3 regions of the Streptomyces sp. GLSS-08 genome follow, and region 3 is predicted to be linked to each of the others. Evidence: predicted binding sites of a transcription regulator. Region 3 holds the regulator's gene; each other region holds the start of a gene.
The links. Region 3 encodes HrcA, which represses chaperone genes, less so after heat shock. Its sites were predicted from a motif close to TTNGCACTCNGNNNNNCNGAGTGCNAA; they were not measured.
Positions count from the first base shown of each region.

Region 1: a site for HrcA is predicted at 4,768-4,794, ahead of groES (co-chaperone GroES). Genes of this name have one in related genera too.
Region 2: a site for HrcA is predicted at 3,676-3,702, ahead of groL (chaperonin GroEL). Genes of this name have one in related genera too.

Region 1 is NZ_JBWJAQ010000011.1:37,670-43,949, forward strand. Features, by position in the region: gene AC0ZLC_RS20490 (LysR family transcriptional regulator) at 1-287, opposite strand, end outside; partial or broken gene AC0ZLC_RS20495 (MOSC domain-containing protein) at 368-1,037, shown strand; gene AC0ZLC_RS20500 (SDR family NAD(P)-dependent oxidoreductase) at 1,253-2,026, shown strand; partial or broken gene AC0ZLC_RS20505 (ester cyclase) at 2,148-2,441, shown strand; gene groL (chaperonin GroEL) at 2,576-4,204, opposite strand; gene groES (co-chaperone GroES) at 4,317-4,625, opposite strand; gene AC0ZLC_RS20520 (polysaccharide deacetylase family protein) at 4,849-5,712, opposite strand; gene AC0ZLC_RS20525 (polysaccharide deacetylase family protein) at 5,735-6,280, opposite strand, start outside.
Region 2 is NZ_JBWJAQ010000019.1:24,345-30,624, forward strand. Features, by position in the region: gene AC0ZLC_RS27570 (glucosyl-3-phosphoglycerate synthase) at 1-822, opposite strand, end outside; SAM riboswitch class I at 990-1,147, shown strand; gene thrC (threonine synthase) at 1,165-2,469, shown strand; gene AC0ZLC_RS27580 (MoaD/ThiS family protein) at 2,466-2,744, shown strand; gene AC0ZLC_RS27585 (cold-shock protein) at 3,180-3,383, shown strand; gene groL (chaperonin GroEL) at 3,865-5,490, shown strand; gene AC0ZLC_RS27595 (NADH:flavin oxidoreductase) at 5,721-6,280, shown strand, end outside.
Region 3 is NZ_JBWJAQ010000005.1:6,850-13,129, reverse strand. Features, by position in the region: gene AC0ZLC_RS10345 (hypothetical protein) at 1-379, opposite strand, end outside; gene AC0ZLC_RS10340 (16S rRNA (uracil(1498)-N(3))-methyltransferase) at 478-1,227, opposite strand; gene AC0ZLC_RS10335 (nitronate monooxygenase) at 1,224-2,306, opposite strand; gene dnaJ (molecular chaperone DnaJ) at 2,611-3,747, opposite strand; gene hrcA (heat-inducible transcriptional repressor HrcA) at 3,748-4,764, opposite strand; gene AC0ZLC_RS10320 (MBL fold metallo-hydrolase) at 4,969-5,703, shown strand; gene AC0ZLC_RS10315 (DUF3097 domain-containing protein) at 5,750-6,280, shown strand, end outside.

The sequences.
Region 1 (6,280 bases), on a different contig from region 3:
AGCCGGACGCGGCCCGCGCGCAGTCCGGCGATGGCGGCCACCTCCTCCTCCGCGGCGGTCAGCCCGGCGAGGATGCCCGCCGCATGGCGCACGAGGGCCTCGCCGGCCTGGGTGAGGCGCATCTCCCGGCCGGTGCGGATCAGCAGCGGCGTACCGACGGAGGACTCCAGGGCCTTCATCTGCTGGCTGACGGCGGGCTGGGTGCAGCCCAGTGCGCGCCCCGCCGCCGAGAACGAGCCGGTGGCGGCCACGGCGCGCAGGACACGGAGATGACGGGCCTCGATCACCCTCCGAGCATAAGCGACGCTTGGGTAGGGCGCCGAATACTGCGTCGACGCTTTGGCTCCCGGTCGCCTAACGTGCCGCCATGAAGCTTCTGTCACTGAACATCGGCCGGGCGCGGGCGGTCACCTACACGGATCAGCCGGAGGGCCTGACCGGCATCGACAAGCGGCCGGTGGACGGGCCCGTGCGGGTCGCGGCCCCGGGGCCCAAGGGGGTCGGCGCCGGCGGACTGGCCGGGGACGCCGTGTGCGAGAAGCGCCATCACGGCGGGGACGACCAGGCGGTGTACGCGTTCGCGCGCGAGGACCTCGACGAGTGGGAGCGGGAGCTGGACCGCCCGCTGGCCAACGGCGCGTTCGGAGAGAACCTGACCACGTCGGGACTCGACGTGTCCGGCGCCCGCGTGGGCGAGCGGTGGGGCGTGGGTCCCGACGTCGTCCTTGAGGTGACCTGCGGGCGCATCCCCTGCCGTACCTTCCAGGGCCACCTCGGCGAGCAGGGCTGGGTGAAGCGCTTCACCCGGCGGGGTGCGCCAGGGCGCGTATCTGCGGGTGGTACGGCCGGGTGAGATCAGCGCGGGCGACCCGATCCGGATCCTGCACCGCCCAAACCACGACGTGACGGTGGCGCTCCAGTTCCGCGCCGTCACCCTGGAGCGGACCCTGCTGCCGCGGCTGCTGGCGGCGGCGGACGCGCTGCATCCGGAGGTGCGGGAGGACGCGCGCAAGTACGTGGAGAAGTACGGGCGTTAGCGCCGGGGCGCCGGTGCGGCAGACCGGCGGGTACGGGCCCGGCCGGGTGGGCGGAGCCGCAGCGCGCCAGTGGGGCCACCGGCCGGGCGGCGGTGCGGCGGCGAGAAGGCAGGTGGGGCGGCGGCCGGGGCGTGGCCGCGGGGCCGCCGGGCACGGTGCGGTAACGGGCGGCGGCGGGCGGGGGCTCCTGCCGCGGTGGTCACTAACCTTGGTCCATGACAACGGCTTTGATTACGGGATCGACCGCGGGCATCGGCGCCGCCTTCGCGCGGCGGCTGGCGGCCGGCGGGCACAACCTCGTCCTGGTGGCGCGGGACACCAAGCGGCTGCGCGAGCAGGCCACCGAGCTGCACGACCGGCACGGCATCGAGGCGGAGGTGCTGACGGCGGACCTGGCGACGGACGAGGGCATCGAGGCGGTGGCAGCGCGCCTCGCCGACCGCCGGAACCCCGTGGACCTGCTGGTCAACAACGCCGGCTTCGGCAACAAGGGCCGCTTCCTCGACGTGTCGACGGCGGACGAGCTGAAGATGCTCAAGGTGCACTGCGAGGCGGTGCTGCGGCTGACGTCGGCGGCCACGGAGGTCATGCGCGAGCGGGGCCGGGGCGGTGTCGTCAACGTCGCCTCGGTCGCCGCCTTCGTGCCGCGCGGTACGTACGGGGCGTCCAAGGCGTGGGTCGTGCAGTTCACGCAGGGCGTGGCGAAGGACCTGGCCGGCAGCGGCGTACGGCTGATGGCGCTCTGCCCCGGGTTCGTGCGCACGGAGTTCCACGAGCGGGCCGGGATGGGGACGGACAACATCCCGAAGTGGATGTGGCTCGACGCGGACAAGCTGGTCGCGTCGGCGCTGTCGGACCTGGCGCGGGGCAGGACCCTGTCCGTCCCGGACCCCCGATACAAGGCCCTGATGGGCCTGGTGAAGGTGACTCCGCGGGCGCTGCTGGGCGGCGTCACGTCGAGGACCGGACGCAAGTACGGCCCGCAGTAGGGGCGCGTCCGCGCGGGTCGTGCCGCCGGGGAGCCCGGCCCGGGCGTGGAGTGGATGGTGTCGTCGCTCCGGTGGGACGATGGGAGTGTTCCACCGGACCCAGGGGGCCGGAGGCGGCGCCATGACATTCGTACAGCTCATCGACTGCAGGACCAGCCGGTTCGACGAGATGAACCGGCTGATGGACACGTGGGTCGAACAGACCAGGGGGAAGCGGACCGCGACGCACAGCGTCATCGGCCGGGACCGGTCCGACGGGGACCACTTCGTGGAGATCGTGGAGTTCCCGTCGTACGAGGAGGCGATGCGGAACTCCGGCATGCCGGAGACGGAGCGGATCTTCCAGGACATGGTGGCACTCTGCGACGAGATGCCGACGTTCACCGATCTGGACGTGGTCCGGGACGATCAGCTCTGAGCGGGCGGCATCCGCGGGCGGCCGGCCGGGAAAAGGGGAAGCCCCCCTCACCCGGTGGGGGGAGGGGGACTTCTTCGAGGCGTCCTCCCTCTTCCCGCGGGGAGGGTGGGCTTCCTCGGGTGCTGCCGACCTCAGTGGGAGTGGCCGTGACCGTGGCCGTGGCCCGCGTCGCCCTCGTCCTCGGCCGGCTTCTCGACGACCAGGGTCTCGGTCGTGAGGAGCAGGGAGGCGATGGACGCGGCGTTCTCCAGGGCGGAGCGGGTGACCTTGACCGGGTCGATGACGCCGGCCTTGACCAGGTCGCCGTACTCGCCGGTCGCGGCGTTGAAGCCCTGGCCCTTGTCGAGCTCGGCGACCTTGGAGGTGATGACGTAACCCTCGAGGCCGGCGTTCTCGGCGATCCAGCGCAGCGGCTCGACGGCGGCCCTGCGGACGACCGCGACACCCGTGGCCTCGTCGCCGGTCTTGCCGAGGTTGCCCTCGAGGATCTTCACGGCGTGGACGAGCGCGGAGCCACCACCGGAGACGATGCCCTCCTCGACCGCGGCGCGGGTCGCGGAGATGGCGTCCTCGAGACGGTGCTTCTTCTCCTTCAGCTCCACCTCGGTGGCGGCGCCGACCTTGATCACGCACACGCCGCCGGCGAGCTTCGCGAGGCGCTCCTGGAGCTTCTCGCGGTCCCAGTCGGAGTCCGTGGACTCGATCTCGGCCTTGATCTGGTTGACCCGGCCGACGACGTCCTCGGACTTGCCGCCACCGTCGACGATGGTGGTGTCGTCCTTGGTGACGGTCACGCGGCGGGCGGTGCCGAGCACGTCCAGGCCGACCTGGTCGAGCTTGAGGCCGACCTCCTCGGCGATGACGGTGGCACCGGTGAGGGTGGCCATGTCGCCGAGCATCGCCTTGCGGCGGTCGCCGAAGCCGGGGGCCTTCACCGCGACGGCGTTGAACGTGCCGCGGATCTTGTTCACGACCAGGGTCGACAGGGCCTCGCCCTCGACGTCCTCGGCGATGATCAGGAGCGGCTTGGAGGCGTTGGTCTGGATGACCTTCTCCAGCAGCGGCAGCAGGTCCTGGATCGAGGAGATCTTGCCCTGGTGGATGAGGATGTACGGGTCGTCGAGGACGGCCTCCATACGCTCCTGGTCGGACACCATGTACGGCGACAGGTAGCCCTTGTCGAAGGCCATGCCCTCGGTGAAGTCCAGCTCCAGACCGAAGGTGTTGGACTCCTCGACGGTGATGACACCGTCCTTGCCGACCTTGTCCATCGCCTCGGCGATGAGCTCGCCGACCTGGCTGTCCTGGGCGGACAGACCGGCGACGGCGGCGATGTCGGACTTCTCGTCGATCGGCCGGGCGGTCGCGAGGAGCTCCTCGGACACGGCCTTGACGGCGGCGTCGATGCCCTTCTTGAGGAGGGCGGGCGACGCGCCGGCGGCGACGTTCTTCAGGCCCTCGCGCACCAGCGCCTGGGCCAGCACGGTGGCGGTGGTCGTACCGTCACCCGCGATGTCGTTGGTCTTGGTCGCCACCTCCTTCACCAGCTGGGCGCCGAGGTTCTCGTACGGGTCGTCGAGCTCGACCTCGCGGGCGATGGTCACGCCGTCGTTGGTGATGGTGGGGGCGCCGAACTTCTTGTCGATGACGACGTTGCGGCCCTTGGGGCCGATCGTCACCTTCACCGTGTCGGCAAGCTTGTTGACGCCGCGCTCAAGGGCGCGACGGGCGTCCTCGTCGAACTTCAGGATCTTCGCCATGGAGCGATTCAGCCCTCTCGGAAAACTTGGGAGAAACGAACTGCGCCCCCAGCGCCCGGCTTATTAAGGTCGCGGGGGCCAGGGGCGCAGCTCACTGCAAAACTTGGATGAACTACTTCTCGATGATCGCGAGCACGTCGCGAGCCGAGAGGACGAGGTACTCCTCGCCGCTGTACTTCACCTCGGTGCCGCCGTACTTGCTGTACAGCACGATGTCGCCGGTCTTCACGTCGAGCGGCAGGCGCTCGCCGTTCTCGAACCGGCCCGGGCCCACGGCCAGGACGACGCCCTCCTGGGGCTTCTCCTTGGCAGTGTCCGGAATGACCAGGCCAGAGGCGGTGGTCTGCTCGGCGTCGAGCGGCTGGACCACAATGCGGTCCTCGAGCGGCTTGATGGCAACCTTGGAGCTGGTGGTCGTCACGATCCGACCTCCCCCTTCGGAGATCTCGGGGTCAACTGTCTGAGGTGGCGACCAGGTGGATCCGTCGTCGCGGGTGCCGGACCTGCCCGTCGCTATTGGCACTCTCCAGGGGTGAGTGCCAGACCAGAGACTATGACCGCGATTAGCACTCGGTCAAGCGGAGTGCCAAACGAGGAGCGCGCGCCGCGTGCTTTCCGCTCCCCCCGGGCACCCCCGTGCGCCGCTACAGGTAGTCCTCCAGGCGGGCCGGCGTGAGGCCCTGGGCCTGGATGCGCCGCAGCAGGCGCGTGGTCGTCGCGGTGAGGTCGGGTTCGTCGGTGCCGAGGAGGATGTCGCCGGGGCGCAGGCGGTCCCGGCCGGGCTCGCGGCCCAGCACCACGGCCGAGACCCCGCAGTCGGCGGCGGCGCGCAGGGTGGTGGCGTCGTAGGTGCCGTACGGCGGACGGAGCAGCCGGGGCAGGACGCCGAAGCGTTCCCTGAGTTTGTCCCGCTGGCCGCAGATCTCGGCGCGCTGGCCCACGTACGGCAGTCCGCGCAGGGAGGAGTGGTCGAGCGTGTGGTTCTGCACGCTCGCGCCGACCGCGCGGAGGCGCGCGACGTGCCCGTACCCCGGCCCGACGACACGGTCGGTGAGGAACAGGCTGACCGGCAGCCGCAGTTCGCGGACCATGGCGGCGAAGCGCGGATCGCGTTCGGCGCTGTCGTCGTAGGTCAGGAAGACCACCTTGTCGCGGGTGGGGACGCGGTCGAGGACCGGCGGCAGGCCCGGGCCCGCCGCGCGTACGGGGGGCCGCCGGCCGGGCGGCCGGGGGGCGGCGGCGAGCGGAGCGGTCAGCCCCCAGCGGCGGTACGTCCCGGCGGGCGGACCCGGCCGCGGAGCGGTCGGTTCCCAGCGGTGGTTCGTCCCGGCGGGCGGACCCGGCCGGCCGTGCGGGCGCACCTGCTGCGCCGCCTTCCTTCCCAGCCGCTCGATGGGGTCGACGGACTGGGCGCAGCCGGTGGCTCCGGCGAACAGCCCGGCGACGAGCAGCCCGGCGAGCAGAGCGCGCCCACCGCTCGCGGCAGGCCGGCGGGGCGCACCGCTCACAGGTAGTCCTCCGGCCGCCCGCTCACAGGTAGTCCTCCAGCCGCGCCACGGCGTACCCCTCGTCCGTGACCTTCTTCAGGAAGCGGCGGACCATGTCGGGCATGGTGCCCTTCCAGTCCTCGCGGCCCCGGAAGTGGGTGAGGACGATGTCGCCGCGGTGCAGGGACCGGTCCCACTCGCGGTAGTCCCAGTGGTCGACGAAGACCTCCTCGTTCCACAGCGGGGCCGCCTTGATCCCGCAGGAAGCGGCGGCGCGCAGGGTGTCCTCGTTGTAGTTGCCGTAGGGCGGCCGGAAGAGCGTGGGGCGCTTGCCGAACTGCTTCTTCATCACGGTCTGCATCCCGCAGATCTCCCGTTTCTGCTCCGTGTACGAGAGGTTCGGCAGATACGGGTGGTGGAGGGTGTGGTTGTTCAGGGCGACGCCCGAGTCCCGCATCCTCCGGAAGTAGCCGTAGTCCTCCTTGGCCAGGTAGTCGCTGAGGAAGGCGGTGTACGGGATCCTCAGTTCGCTCATCATCCTGAGGAACGCCTGGTCCTTCTCGGCGCCGTCGTCGATGGTGAGGAAGAC
Region 2 (6,280 bases), on a different contig from region 3:
GAGCTGCGCGGTGCGGTAGATCGCCGCCGACATCCGGCCGAGCGCCTGCCCGTCCTGGTGGCGGTGCCTGCGCACCCCGACGTCGACCTGGGCGAGCGCGTCGAGACCCACCAGATGCAGCGCGTCCACCAGCATGCCCAGCTCCACCCCGTACCCGACGGGGAACGGCAGCCGCTCCAGCAGCGACCGGCGCGCCGCGTACTCGCCGCCCAGCGGCTGGACGAAGCCCGCGAGCTGCGGCCAGTGCATGTTCAGGAGCGGACGCGCCATCAGCTCGGTCACCCGGCCGCCCTGGCCCGCGGCGGTTCTGCCGGAGGCGGACCCGTCGGACACGGTCAGCGGCCGGTCGTACATGGCCTTGACGAGAGCCACGCCCGGGTCGGTGAGCAGCGGGCCCACGATCCCCGTGACGAAGTCGGAGGAGAACTCGCGCAGGTCCGCGTCGACGAAACAGACGATGTCCCCGCTCGTCACCAGCAGGGACCGCCACAGGACCTCGCCCTTGCCGGGGACGGGCGGGAGCCGCGGCAGGATGTCGTCCCGGTGCACCACGCGGGCGCCCGCCGCGGCGGCCACCTCGGAGGTGCGGTCGGACGAGCCCGAGTCGACGACGACGATCTCGTCGACGAGCGGGACCCGCAGCATCAGGTCGTGGCGGATGGCCGCGACTATCGCCCCGACGGTCTCCTCCTCGTTCAGGGCGGGCAGCACGACGCTGACCGTCGACCCCGTGGTGCGTTTGGCGGCCGTCAGCTGGTGGAGCGGACGGTCGGTCACGGACCAGGAGCGGGTGCTCAGCCAGCGCTCGACTTCTTCCAGCACGGTCCGGGCTCCTCACTGTCCGACCACACGCCCCGCCGGGGTGTGATCCATCTCGCGGTTCGGACGACTATCTCAACTGTCCTGGCCTTCGGTTACAGTCTTGAACAACGCGGATGACCATTGCATGTCCTGGCTCGGTCCCCGCGTCGCGACCAACAACTGAACACCGCTCATCCAGAGGGGCAGAGGGATACGGCCCGTTGAAGCCCCGGCAACCCTCCAGCCGGTCTCGTCCTGATCGTCGCCGATCAGCGTCGCGAGGCTCCCGGCTAGGGAAGGTGCCAAATCCGTCTCACGGCGAAGTGCGCCGTGAGGAAGATGAGGAGAAAGGGCCTCGCCTCCATGGCTGCGCAGACAGTTGCAAGCACCACCGACTCTTCCACCGCCGCGGACTCCGTCGATCTCGGCCCCGCCGCGGCCCTCTCCTGCCGCGAATGCGGACACCGCGTGCCGCTCGGCCCGGTCTTCGCCTGCGAGGAGTGTTTCGGCCCGCTGGAGATCGCCTACGACTTCTCGGCGTACGACACCGAGGAACTCCGCAAGCGCATCGAAGCGGGCCCCGCGAACATCTGGCGCTACGCGCCGCTGCTGCCCGTCCCCGCGGACGTCGCCGACAAGCCGAACATCAACCCGGGCTGGACCAAGCTCGTGCAGGCCGACAACCTCGCGCGCGAACTGGGCGTCGACCCCGGCAAGCTCTTCGTCAAGGACGACTCGGGCAACCCGACGCACTCCTTCAAGGACCGCGTCGTCGCACAGGCCCTGGAGGCCGCCCGCGCCTTCGGCTTCACCACGCTCTCCTGCTCCTCCACCGGCAACCTGGCGGGTGCCGTCGGCGCCGCCGCCGCCCGGGCCGGCTTCCGCTCCTGCGTGTTCATCCCGCACGACCTGGAGCAGGGCAAGATCGTCATGGCCGCGATCTACGGCGGCGAACTCGTCGGCATCGAGGGCAACTACGACGACGTCAACCGCTTCTGCTCCGAACTCATCGGCGACCCGGCCGGCGAGGGCTGGGGCTTCGTCAACGTCAACCTGCGGCCGTACTACGCGGAGGGCTCGAAGACCCTCGCGTACGAGATCTGCGAGCAGCTCGGCTGGCGGCTGCCGGACCAGCTGGTCGTGCCGATCGCCTCGGGCTCCCAGCTCACGAAGATCGACAAGGGGCTGCAGGAACTGATCAGGCTCGGCCTCGTCGAGGACCGGCCGTACAAGATCTTCGGCGCCCAGGCCGAGGGCTGCTCGCCGGTGTCCGTGGCCTACAAGGCGGGACACGACGTCGTACGGCCGCAGAAGCCGAACACGATCGCCAAGTCGCTCGCCATCGGCAACCCGGCCGACGGGCCGTACGTCCTCGACGTCGCGCGCCGGACCGGCGGTGCGGTGGAGGATGTCGACGACGAGCAAATCGTCGACGCGATCAAGCTGCTGGCGCGGACGGAGGGCATCTTCGCCGAGACGGCGGGCGGCGTGACCGTGGGGGTCACGAAGAAGCTGATCGAGAGCGGCGTCCTGGACCCGACCCTGACGACGGTCGTCCTCAACACCGGTGACGGCCTCAAGACCCTCGACGCGGTGGCCGGCACCGGTCTGACCGCGACCATCCGCCCGAACCTGGACTCCTTCCGAGAGGCTGGCCTCGCATCATGAGCGTCAACGTTCGCATCCCCACCATCCTGCGCACCTACACGGGTGGCAGGGCCGAGGTCCCGGCGGAGGGCGCGACCCTCGCCGAGGTCATCTCGGACCTGGAGAAGAACCACACGGGCATCGCCGCGCGCGTCCTGGACGACCAGGGCAAGCTGCGCCGCTTCGTCAACGTGTACGTGAACGACGACGACGTGCGCTTCGAGCAGGGCCTCGAGACGGCGACGCCGGACGGCGCGGGCGTCTCGATCATCCCGGCCGTGGCCGGCGGCTGCTGACGATCGGCTTCGAAAACCGGCTTCGAAAACCGGCTGTTCCCCCGGATTGCCCTCTCCGCAAGAGAAACGGAGGGGGCAATTCTGCATGGTTGAGCACGGTACAGTTGGGGAAGCTGCCGCGCTTTCCATGCCGGGCGCATATGAACGCCGATCCGGTGTCCGACAAGAAGCAGCCAATGTGCCCGGCTTTTTCAAGCCTTTCATGGCACTTACGGGGCCCGACTTGCCCTGAACATGTGCGAGTCCTCCACATATTGCCGATCATGCGTGCCCGGATTTCTCGTCCGACTGACCTGTTGCAGACGGCAGTTGGACAGATACATTCAGCCGCGGTCGACGCGTTCCGGCGCACACCCCCAACCGTTGGGGGGTGAGGTCTGACCCGGATCCGCGAAGTGCGGATCTGTGCAAGGGCCAGTAATAGGGGAGTTAGGCATGGCTCAGGGCACCGTCAAGTGGTTCAACGCGGAGAAGGGGTACGGCTTCATCGCGGTCGACGGTGGTGCGGACGTCTTCGTGCACTACAGCGCGATTCAGATGGACGGCTACCGCACCCTTGAAGAGGGTCAGCGAGTGGAGTTCGAGATCTCGCAGGGCCAGAAGGGTCCGCAGGCGGACATGGTCAAACTCGCCGTCTGATCTCGGCGCGATCGGCCACCGACGCACGTATTCACTCACGTCGAGGGGCCCGTATCCCATCAGGGGTACGGGCCCCTCGGGCGTTCCGCGACCCGGCCGGGACGACGTCGCGGCGGGGCGGGGCGTGCGGGAACCGCGGTGAGGTCGCGGCGGGCGTACGGGAACCGCGGTGAGGTCGTGGCGGGGCGTACGGGAGGCCGGGGTGGGTGCTGCGGCAGGGCGTGCGGGCGCGTGGGAGTGCTCCCGTCGGGGTCCGCGCGCCCCCTGGAAGGGGCTCACTGCGGGGGAGCGTCTTGCACTCTCGGGGGTCGAGTGCTAATCATTGGCGTTAGCACTCTGAAGGTGAGAGTGACAACGAAGGACCGGGTCGGCGAGGCCCGCAGGCCATGTGGGGCAAGGAACCACGAGGCAGGCAGGCCGTCCGTCGCGGGCGCCAGCGCGGTCCGGAGCAATCCACCCCAGTCCGGGAGGACCACTTCACATGGCCAAGATCATCGCGTTCGACGAGGAGGCACGGCGCGGTCTCGAGCGCGGGATGAACCAGCTCGCCGACGCCGTCAAGGTCACCCTTGGTCCCAAGGGTCGCAACGTCGTCCTCGAGAAGAAGTGGGGCGCCCCCACGATCACCAACGATGGTGTTTCCATCGCCAAGGAGATCGAGCTCGAGGACCCGTACGAGAAGATCGGCGCCGAGCTGGTCAAGGAAGTCGCGAAGAAGACGGACGACGTGGCCGGTGACGGCACGACGACCGCGACCGTCCTGGCCCAGGCGCTGGTCCGCGAGGGCCTGCGCAACGTCGCCGCCGGCGCCAACCCGATGGCTCTGAAGCGCGGTATCGAGAAGGCCGTCGAGGCCGTCTCCGGTGCCCTGCTGGAGCAGGCGAAGGATGTCGAGACCAAGGAGCAGATCGCTTCGACGGCCTCCATCTCCGCCGCCGACACCCAGATCGGCGAGCTCATCGCCGAGGCGATGGACAAGGTCGGCAAGGAAGGCGTCATCACGGTCGAGGAGTCCCAGACCTTCGGTCTGGAGCTCGAGCTCACCGAGGGCATGCGCTTCGACAAGGGCTACATCTCGGCGTACTTCGCGACCGACATGGAGCGTATGGAGGCCGTCCTCGACGACCCGTACATCCTGATCGCCAACTCGAAGATCAGCAACGTCAAGGACCTGCTGCCGCTCCTCGAGAAGGTCATGCAGTCGGGCAAGCCGCTGCTGATCATCGCCGAGGACGTCGAGGGCGAGGCCCTGTCGACCCTGGTCGTCAACAAGATCCGTGGCACCTTCAAGTCCGTCGCCGTCAAGGCTCCGGGCTTCGGTGACCGCCGCAAGGCCATGCTCGGCGACATCGCCATCCTCACGGGCGGCGAGGTCATCTCCGAGGAGGTCGGCCTCAAGCTGGAGAACGCGGGCATCGACCTACTCGGCCGTGCCCGCAAGGTCGTCATCACCAAGGACGAGACCACGATCGTCGACGGCGCCGGCTCCGCCGACCAGGTCGCCGGCCGGGTCAACCAGATCCGCGCCGAGATCGAGAACTCCGACTCGGACTACGACCGCGAGAAGCTCCAGGAGCGTCTGGCGAAGCTGGCGGGCGGCGTGGCCGTCATCAAGGCCGGTGCCGCCACCGAGGTCGAGCTCAAGGAGCGCAAGCACCGCATCGAGGACGCCGTTCGCAACGCGAAGGCGGCCGTCGAGGAGGGCATCGTCGCCGGTGGTGGCGTGGCCCTGCTGCAGGCCTCCTCGGTCTTCGAGAAGCTGGAGCTGACGGGTGACGAGGCGACCGGCGCGAACGCCGTGAAGCTCGCCCTGGAGGCCCCGCTCAAGCAGATCGCCGTCAACGGCGGTCTCGAGGGTGGCGTCATCGTCGAGAAGGTCCGCAACCTGCCCGTCGGCCACGGCCTGAACGCCGCGACCGGTGAGTACGTGGACATGATCGCCGAGGGCATCATCGACCCGGCGAAGGTCACGCGCTCTGCCCTGCAGAACGCCGCGTCCATCGCCGCGCTGTTCCTCACCACCGAGGCCGTCATCGCCGACAAGCCCGAGAAGGCCGCCGCAGGCGGCGCCCCGGGTGGCATGCCGGGCGGTGACATGGACTTCTGATCCTCGCGGATCAGGCTCGTCCTTTCCGAGGGCGGCACCCCTTTCCGGGGGTGCCGCCCTCGGGCGTTTCCAGGGTGCGGCGGCCGTTCCGTGGCCGGGATCACACCGGGGTGGGCCGGGGACCCGGAATGCCGTGGCCGGCCGGGCCGTTACCGGGAGGGTGGGTCGATGCACGTGCACATACCCACCGGAATGCCCCGTCCTGACCCGCCGTCCAGAGGAGCCCCCACGTGAGCGCCGATTCCGCGTCCCGCGCAGCCGAGATCCTGTCCCGTCCCGTGTCCCTGAACGGTCTGACCGTCCCGAACCGGATCGCGATGGCACCGATGACCCGGCAGTTCTCGCCGGGCGGCGTCCCGGGGGAGGACGTGGTGGGCTACTACTCCCGGCGCGCCGCCGCGGGCGTGGGCCTCATCGTGACCGAGGGCACGTACGTCGGCCACGAGTCCGCGGGTCAGAGCGACAGCGTGCCGCGGTTCCACGGCGAGGAGCAGCTGGCCGGCTGGACGAAGGTCGCCGACGCCGTGCACGCGGCGGGCGGCACAATCGTGCCGCAGCTGTGGCACATCGGCATGGTGCGCCGGGCCGGTGAGCCGCCGTTCGCGGACGCCCCGGCGATGGGTCCCTCCGGCATCCACGCCGAGGGCGCCGAGCCCAAGGGCCGGGCCATGACCCAGCAGGACATCGACGACGTCGTCGAGGCGTTCGCGAAGGCCGCCGCGGAGGCGGAGCGCATCGGCTTCGACGGCGTCGAACTCCACGGCGCCCACGGCTATCTGCTCGACCAGTT
Region 3 (6,280 bases):
TGAGGTCGCCTCGTACGCACTTGCCGTCGATCGCGCGGGTGACCTTGCCGGTGATGGTGATGTCCTGCCCGCTGCGGGTCTCCCCCTGGCAGTCGACGTCGGCCACGGTGCGCACGGTCGGCGAGGGCGACTTGCCGGGCGTGAAGGCCTTGTTGCCGTCGCCGTAGTTGCCGGTGCAGCTCAGCCACTGCACGTCGACGCCCCGGCGCTCCAGTTCCCTGGTGCCTGCCTGGTCGGTCGTGTACGCGGCCGACGCGGCGCTCAGCCCGTCACCCGGTTCGCACGCGGCCACCCCGAACACCGCGACCGCGCCGAGCCCGGCCGCGCCGAACACCCGCCTGCGGGCCGCCCCTTGCCTTGAAAGCCTCATAACGCCCATGCACGGCAGCGTGCCACCGTCCCGGGCCCGGCGGTAGACCGCATGCGGCCAGTTGCCGTGTCAGCCGCGCGGCAGGAGCCGCTGTGGACCCGGTGCGGTCAGGACCAGCGGCCGGTGCGGCCCAGCAGCAGGGCGGTCGCCGCGGTCCCGGCGGTGGAGGTGCGCAGCACGCTGCGCCCCAGCCGGTACGCCTTCGCGCCCGCCTCGGAGAACAGCGTCAACTCCTCCGGGGAGACGCCGCCTTCGGGGCCGACGACCAGCACGATCTCGCCGGAGGCGGGGAGTTCGGCGGTCGCCAGCGGCTCGCTGCCGTACTCGCGGTCCTCGTGCAGCACCGCCGCGAGTTCCGCCGTGGCGAGAAGCGCGCCGACCTGCTTGGTCGTCATGGCGTCCGTGACCTCCGGGAAGCGCACGCGGCGGGACTGCTTGCCGGCCTCCCGGGCGGTGGCCCGCCACTTGGCGAGCGCCTTCAGCCCCCGGTCGCCCTTCCACTGCGTGATGCAGCGGGAGGCGGCCCACGGGACCACGCGGTCCACGCCGGTCTCGGTCATGGTCTCGACGGCCAGTTCACCGCGGTCGCCCTTGGGGAGGGCCTGCACGACGGTGATGCGCGGGGACTCCTCGGGCTCCTCGGCGACCGCGTCCATGTGGACGATCAGCCGGTCCTTGCCCTCGGTGTCCGTCACGACGCACTGCGCCCAGCGGCCCGCCCCGTCCGTGAGGACGACGTCCTCACCGGCCCGCAGCCGCTTCACGGAGACCGCGTGCCGTCCTTCGGGACCGTCGAGCACATAGCGTCCGCCCCGGCCGGCGGCGAGGTCCTCGGCCACGAACACCGGCGCGGTCATCGGTCCGCGCCGCCGGGGAACGACGACAACGCTGTCTTCGCGGCGTCGAGTTCGGCGGCCAGCACCTCCACCAGCTGCGCGGCGGGCAGTTCGCGTGCCATGCGGTGGCCCTGGCCCGCCCACAGCGCCATGCCCTGGGGGTCGCCCGCCTTGGCCGCCGCCTTGCGCAGCGGGGAGGTGAGGTGGTGGACCTCGGGGTAGGCGGCGGGGGCGTACGGGCCGTGTTCGCGCATGAAGCGGTTGACCAGACCGCGGGCCGGCCGCCCGGAGAACGCCCGCGTCAGCTCGGTGCGGACGAACAGGGGATTGGTCAGCGCCTGCTTGTGCACGGGCGCGGCACCGGACTCCGGGGTGGCGACGAACGCCGTGCCGAGCTGGGCCGCGTTCGCGCCCTCGGCTAGCACCGCGGCGATCTGCGCGCCGCGCATGATGCCGCCGGCCGCCACGATCGGCAGACTGACGCTCTCCCGGACCTGGGCGACCAGCGAGAGCAGTCCGATGCCGGCGGCGTCCGCCTCCGGGGCGTCCCGGTGGGTGCCCTGGTGGCCGCCCGCCTCGACGCCCTGCACGATCACGACGTCGGCGCCGGCCCGCTGCACGGCCTGCGCCTCCTCGGCCGTGGTCGCCGTGACCATGGTCATGGTGCCGACGCGGGCGAAGGAGGCGAGCACCTCGGGCGTGGGGCAGCCGAAGTGGAAGGAGACCACCGGCACGGGATTGTCGAGGAGGACGGCGAGCTTGGTGTCGTAACCGTCGTCGCGGCCGCTGTCGGGGTCGCCGAGCTCGGTGTCGTACCAGCCGGCCTCACCCGCGAGCTGGTGGGCGTAGACGTCGACGGCGGCCGGGTCCGCGTGCTCCTGCTGCGGCATGAAGAGGTTCACGCCGAAGGGGCGGCCGGTGAGGCCGCGCAGCTGCTTGATCTCCTGGTACATGCCGTCGGCCGTCTTGTATCCGGCGGCGAGGAAGCCGAGCCCCCCGGCCTCGGACACGGCGGCGGCCAGCTGCGGTACGGAGACGCCGCCCGCCATGGGGGCCTGCACGATCGGACACCGAAAGAGATCGGTCAGCGCGGAGGACATGACGGCATGGTGTCACGTCCCTTGGACAAGTCCGAATCCGGCGGCCACCCGGCACAGGCCACCGGAATGTGCCTCTCCGGGGGCTTCACATCCACTCCGGGGGCTTCACATCCAGGGGGGCGTCCCGCCGCGTCGGTCTCCGGCGCGCCCAGCGCGGGGTGTCCCGCCGTGCGGTAGGTCTCCGGTGAGCGGCGGGCCGTCCCCTCGCGCGTGTCCCGCCGGGGCGCGGGCGGGGGCCGGACCCGTGGGATCCGGCCCCCGACGGGCCGTGCGGGCAGGCCCCGAGGGCCTGCCCGAAGCGCCGTCAGCGGCCGTTGAACGCGTCCTTCAGCCGCGAGAACAGTCCCTGCTGGCCCGGCTGGAACTGCCCCGTGGGCCGCTCCTCGCCGCGCAGCTTCGCCAGTTCCCGCAGCAGGCGCTCCTGCTCCGCGTCCAGCTTCGACGGGGTCATGACCTCGACGTGGACGATCAAATCGCCCCGGCCGCCGCCGCGCAGATGCGTGACGCCCCGGGCGTGCAGCGGGATCGACTGACCGGACTGGGTGCCCGGGCGGATGTCGACCTCCTCCAGCCCGTCCAGGGTCTCCAGCGGCACCTTCGTGCCGAGGGACGCCGCCGTCATCGGGAGGGTGACCGTGCAGTGCAGGTCGTCGCCCCGGCGCTGGAACTGCGCGTGCGGCAGCTCGTGGATCTCCACGTACAGGTCACCGGCGGGGCCGCCGCCGGGGCCGACCTCGCCCTCGCCCGCGAGCTGGATCCGCGTGCCGTTGTCGACACCGGCCGGGATCTTCACGGTCAGGGTCCGGCGCGAGCGCACCCGCCCGTCGCCCGCGCACTCCGGGCACGGCGTCGGCACCACCGTGCCGAAGCCCTGGCACTGGGGGCAGGGGCGGGACGTCATGACCTGGCCCAGGAAGGACCGCGTGACCTGGGACACCTCGCCGCGACCGCGGCACATGTCACAGGTCTGCGCGGAGGTCCCGGGGGCCGCGCCCTCGCCGCTACACGTGGTGCACACCACGGCCGTGTCGACCTGGATGTCCTTGGTCGTGCCGAAGGCCGCCTCGTCGAGGTCGATCTCCAGCCGGATCATGGCGTCCTGGCCCCGGCGCGTACGCGACCGCGGGCCGCGCTGCGACGCCGTGCCGAAGAACGCGTCCATGATGTCCGAGAAGTTCCCGAAGCCGCCGGCGCCGAAGCCGCCCGCGCCCGCGCCGCCGCTCTGCGAGAGCGGGTCGCCGCCGAGGTCGTAGACCTGCTTCTTCTGCGGGTCCGACAACACCTCGTAGGCGGCGTTGATCTCCTTGAAGCGCTCCTGCGTCTTCGGATCGGGATTGACGTCCGGATGCAGCTCGCGGGCGAGCCTCCGGAACGCCTTCTTGATCTCGTCCTGGGAAGCGTCGCGGCGCACGCCGAGTACGGCGTAGTAGTCCGTGGCCACTTACGACTCCGCCAGGATCTGTCCGACGTACCGTGCCACTGCGCGTACCGCTCCCATCGTTCCCGGGTAATCCATGCGGGTCGGTCCGACCACGCCGAGTTTTGCGACTGCCTCGCCGCCCGAACCGTAGCCGACCGAGACCACGGACGTGGAGTTGAGTCCCTCGTGGACGTTCTCGCGACCGATCCGTACGGTCATGCCCGAATCCGTCGACTCCCCCAGCAGCTTGAGAAGCACGACCTGCTCCTCGAGGGCTTCGAGGACCGGCCGGATCGTGAGGGGGAAATCATGTCCGAAACGGGTGAGATTGGCGGTGCCGCCGATCATCAACCGCTCCTCGTTCTCCTCGACGAGCGCCTCCAGCAGCGTGGAGAGCACCGTCGAGACCGTACCGCGGTCCTCGGTCTCGAAGGCCTCCGCCAGATCCTGCACCAACTGCGGGACATCCGCGAAACGGCGGCCCGCGACCCGGCTGTTGAGCCGGGCCCGCAGATCCGCCAGGGACGTCTCGCCGAAGGGCGCCGGACAGTCGATCATGCGCTGCTCGACCCGGCCGGTGTCCGTGATGAGCACCAGCATCACGCGGGCCGGGGCCAGCGAGAGCAGTTCCACGTGCCGCACCGTCGAGCGCGTGAGCGAGGGGTACTGGACGACGGCGACCTGCCGGGTGAGCTGCGCGAGCAGCCGCACCGTGCGCCCCACGACGTCGTCGAGGTCGACGGCGCCGTCGAGGAAGTTCTGGATGGCGCGGCGCTCGGGCGCGGTCATCGGCTTGACGCCGGCGAGCTTGTCGACGAAGAGGCGGTAGCCCTTGTCCGTGGGGATGCGCCCGGCGCTGGTGTGCGGCTGGGCGATGTACCCCTCGTCCTCCAGGGCTGCCATGTCGTTGCGGACGGTGGCCGGGGAGACCCCCAGCCGGTGGCGCTCGGTCAGCGCCTTGGAGCCGACCGGCTCCTCCGTCCCGACGTAGTCCTGGACGATGGCGCGCAGTACCTCGAGCCTGCGTTCACTCAGCATCGCGCACACCTCCAGATGTCGGCACCGTGGTCGTCGCGGCCTTCTTCCTGGCACTCAGCGCGTGCGAGTGCCAGCGTTCCCCGGCTCAGTGTACGGCGGGGAGGTACGACCCCGGCAAGGGCGGGCCCCTGACGCCCTCGCCTCGGGGTGGGACGTGTCCCGCCATGTCGCGCCGTCGTACCCCGTTGCCGCTAGCGTCGCCGTGTGAAGGTGACTTGGGAAGAGGCGGGGTGGGAGCAGCTCGCCCCGCGGGTCGGACGGTGCCGCCTGCCGGGCTGGGACTGCACCACGGGGCTCGTGGTCGGCGAGGGCGCCGCGCTCCTGATCGACGCGGGGTCGAGCCTGGCGGAGGGCGCGCGGCTGCGGGCCGAGGCCGAGCGGCTCCTCGGCAGCCGGCTGCGTGTGACACACCTCGCACTCACCCATCCCCACTTCGACCACGTCTTCGGCGCCGCCGCCTTCTCCGGGGTGGAGGTGTTCGGCGCGGTGGGCCTGGACACGGTCCTCGACCACGGCCGCGAGGAACTGCGCGCGGACGCCGTGCGCAACGGTCTGGACCCGCGCGAGGCGGCCGAGGCGGCGGACCTGCTCATCCGCCCCCGCCACCTCGTGTCCGGCGAGTGGACCCTCGGGCTGGGCGGCGGGGCGCAGGTCCTGCTGGCGAACGTGGGTCCCGGCCACACCGGGCACGACCTGGCGGTGCTCGTACCGGGAGCGGGCGGCCCGGAGGTCGTCTTCTGCGGCGACCTGGTGGAGGAGTCGGGTGAGCCCCAGGCCGGCCCGGACGCCGTTCCGTCCCACTGGCCGGCGGCCCTGGACCGGCTGCTGGACCTCGGGGGCGAGGACGCCGTGTACGTGCCGGGGCACGGGGGCGCGGTCGACGCGGCGTTCGTCCGGGCCCAGCGGGACGCGCTGGCCGCCCGCTTCGGCGTGTCGTAGGCGCGGGCGGGGGCTCCGGCGCTCGACTTCTCCTATCGTCATCCGAATGCGCCAGTACTCTCCGGACCTGACCCCGCCGTGGAAGAAGCCCAAGCCCGTGCCCGAGGTCCCGGCCGACCCCGGTCTGGTGGTGGAGGAGCCCGGCACCGGTTTCTGCGGTGCCGTGATCCGCTGCGAGGCGGGCACGGTGACGCTGGAGGACCGCTTCGGCAAGCACCGGGTGTTCCCGCTGGAGCCGCGGGGCTTCCTCCTGGAGGGCAGGGTGGTCACCCTGGTCCGTCCGGCCGCCGGACCGGCCCGCCCCAGCCGCACCGCCTCCGGTTCGGTCGCCGTGCCCGGCGCCCGCGCCCGCGTGGCCCGGGCCGGCCGCATCTACGTCGAGGGCCGGCACGACGCCGAGCTCGTGGAGCGGGTGTGGGGCGACGACCTGCGCATCGAGGGCGTCGTCGTCGAGTACCTGGAGGGCGTCGACGACCTGCCGTCCGTCGTCGAGGAGTTCGGTCCCGGACCGGACGCCCGGCTCGGCGTCCTCGTCGACCACCTGGTCCCCGGCTCGAAGGAGTTCCGGATCGCGGAG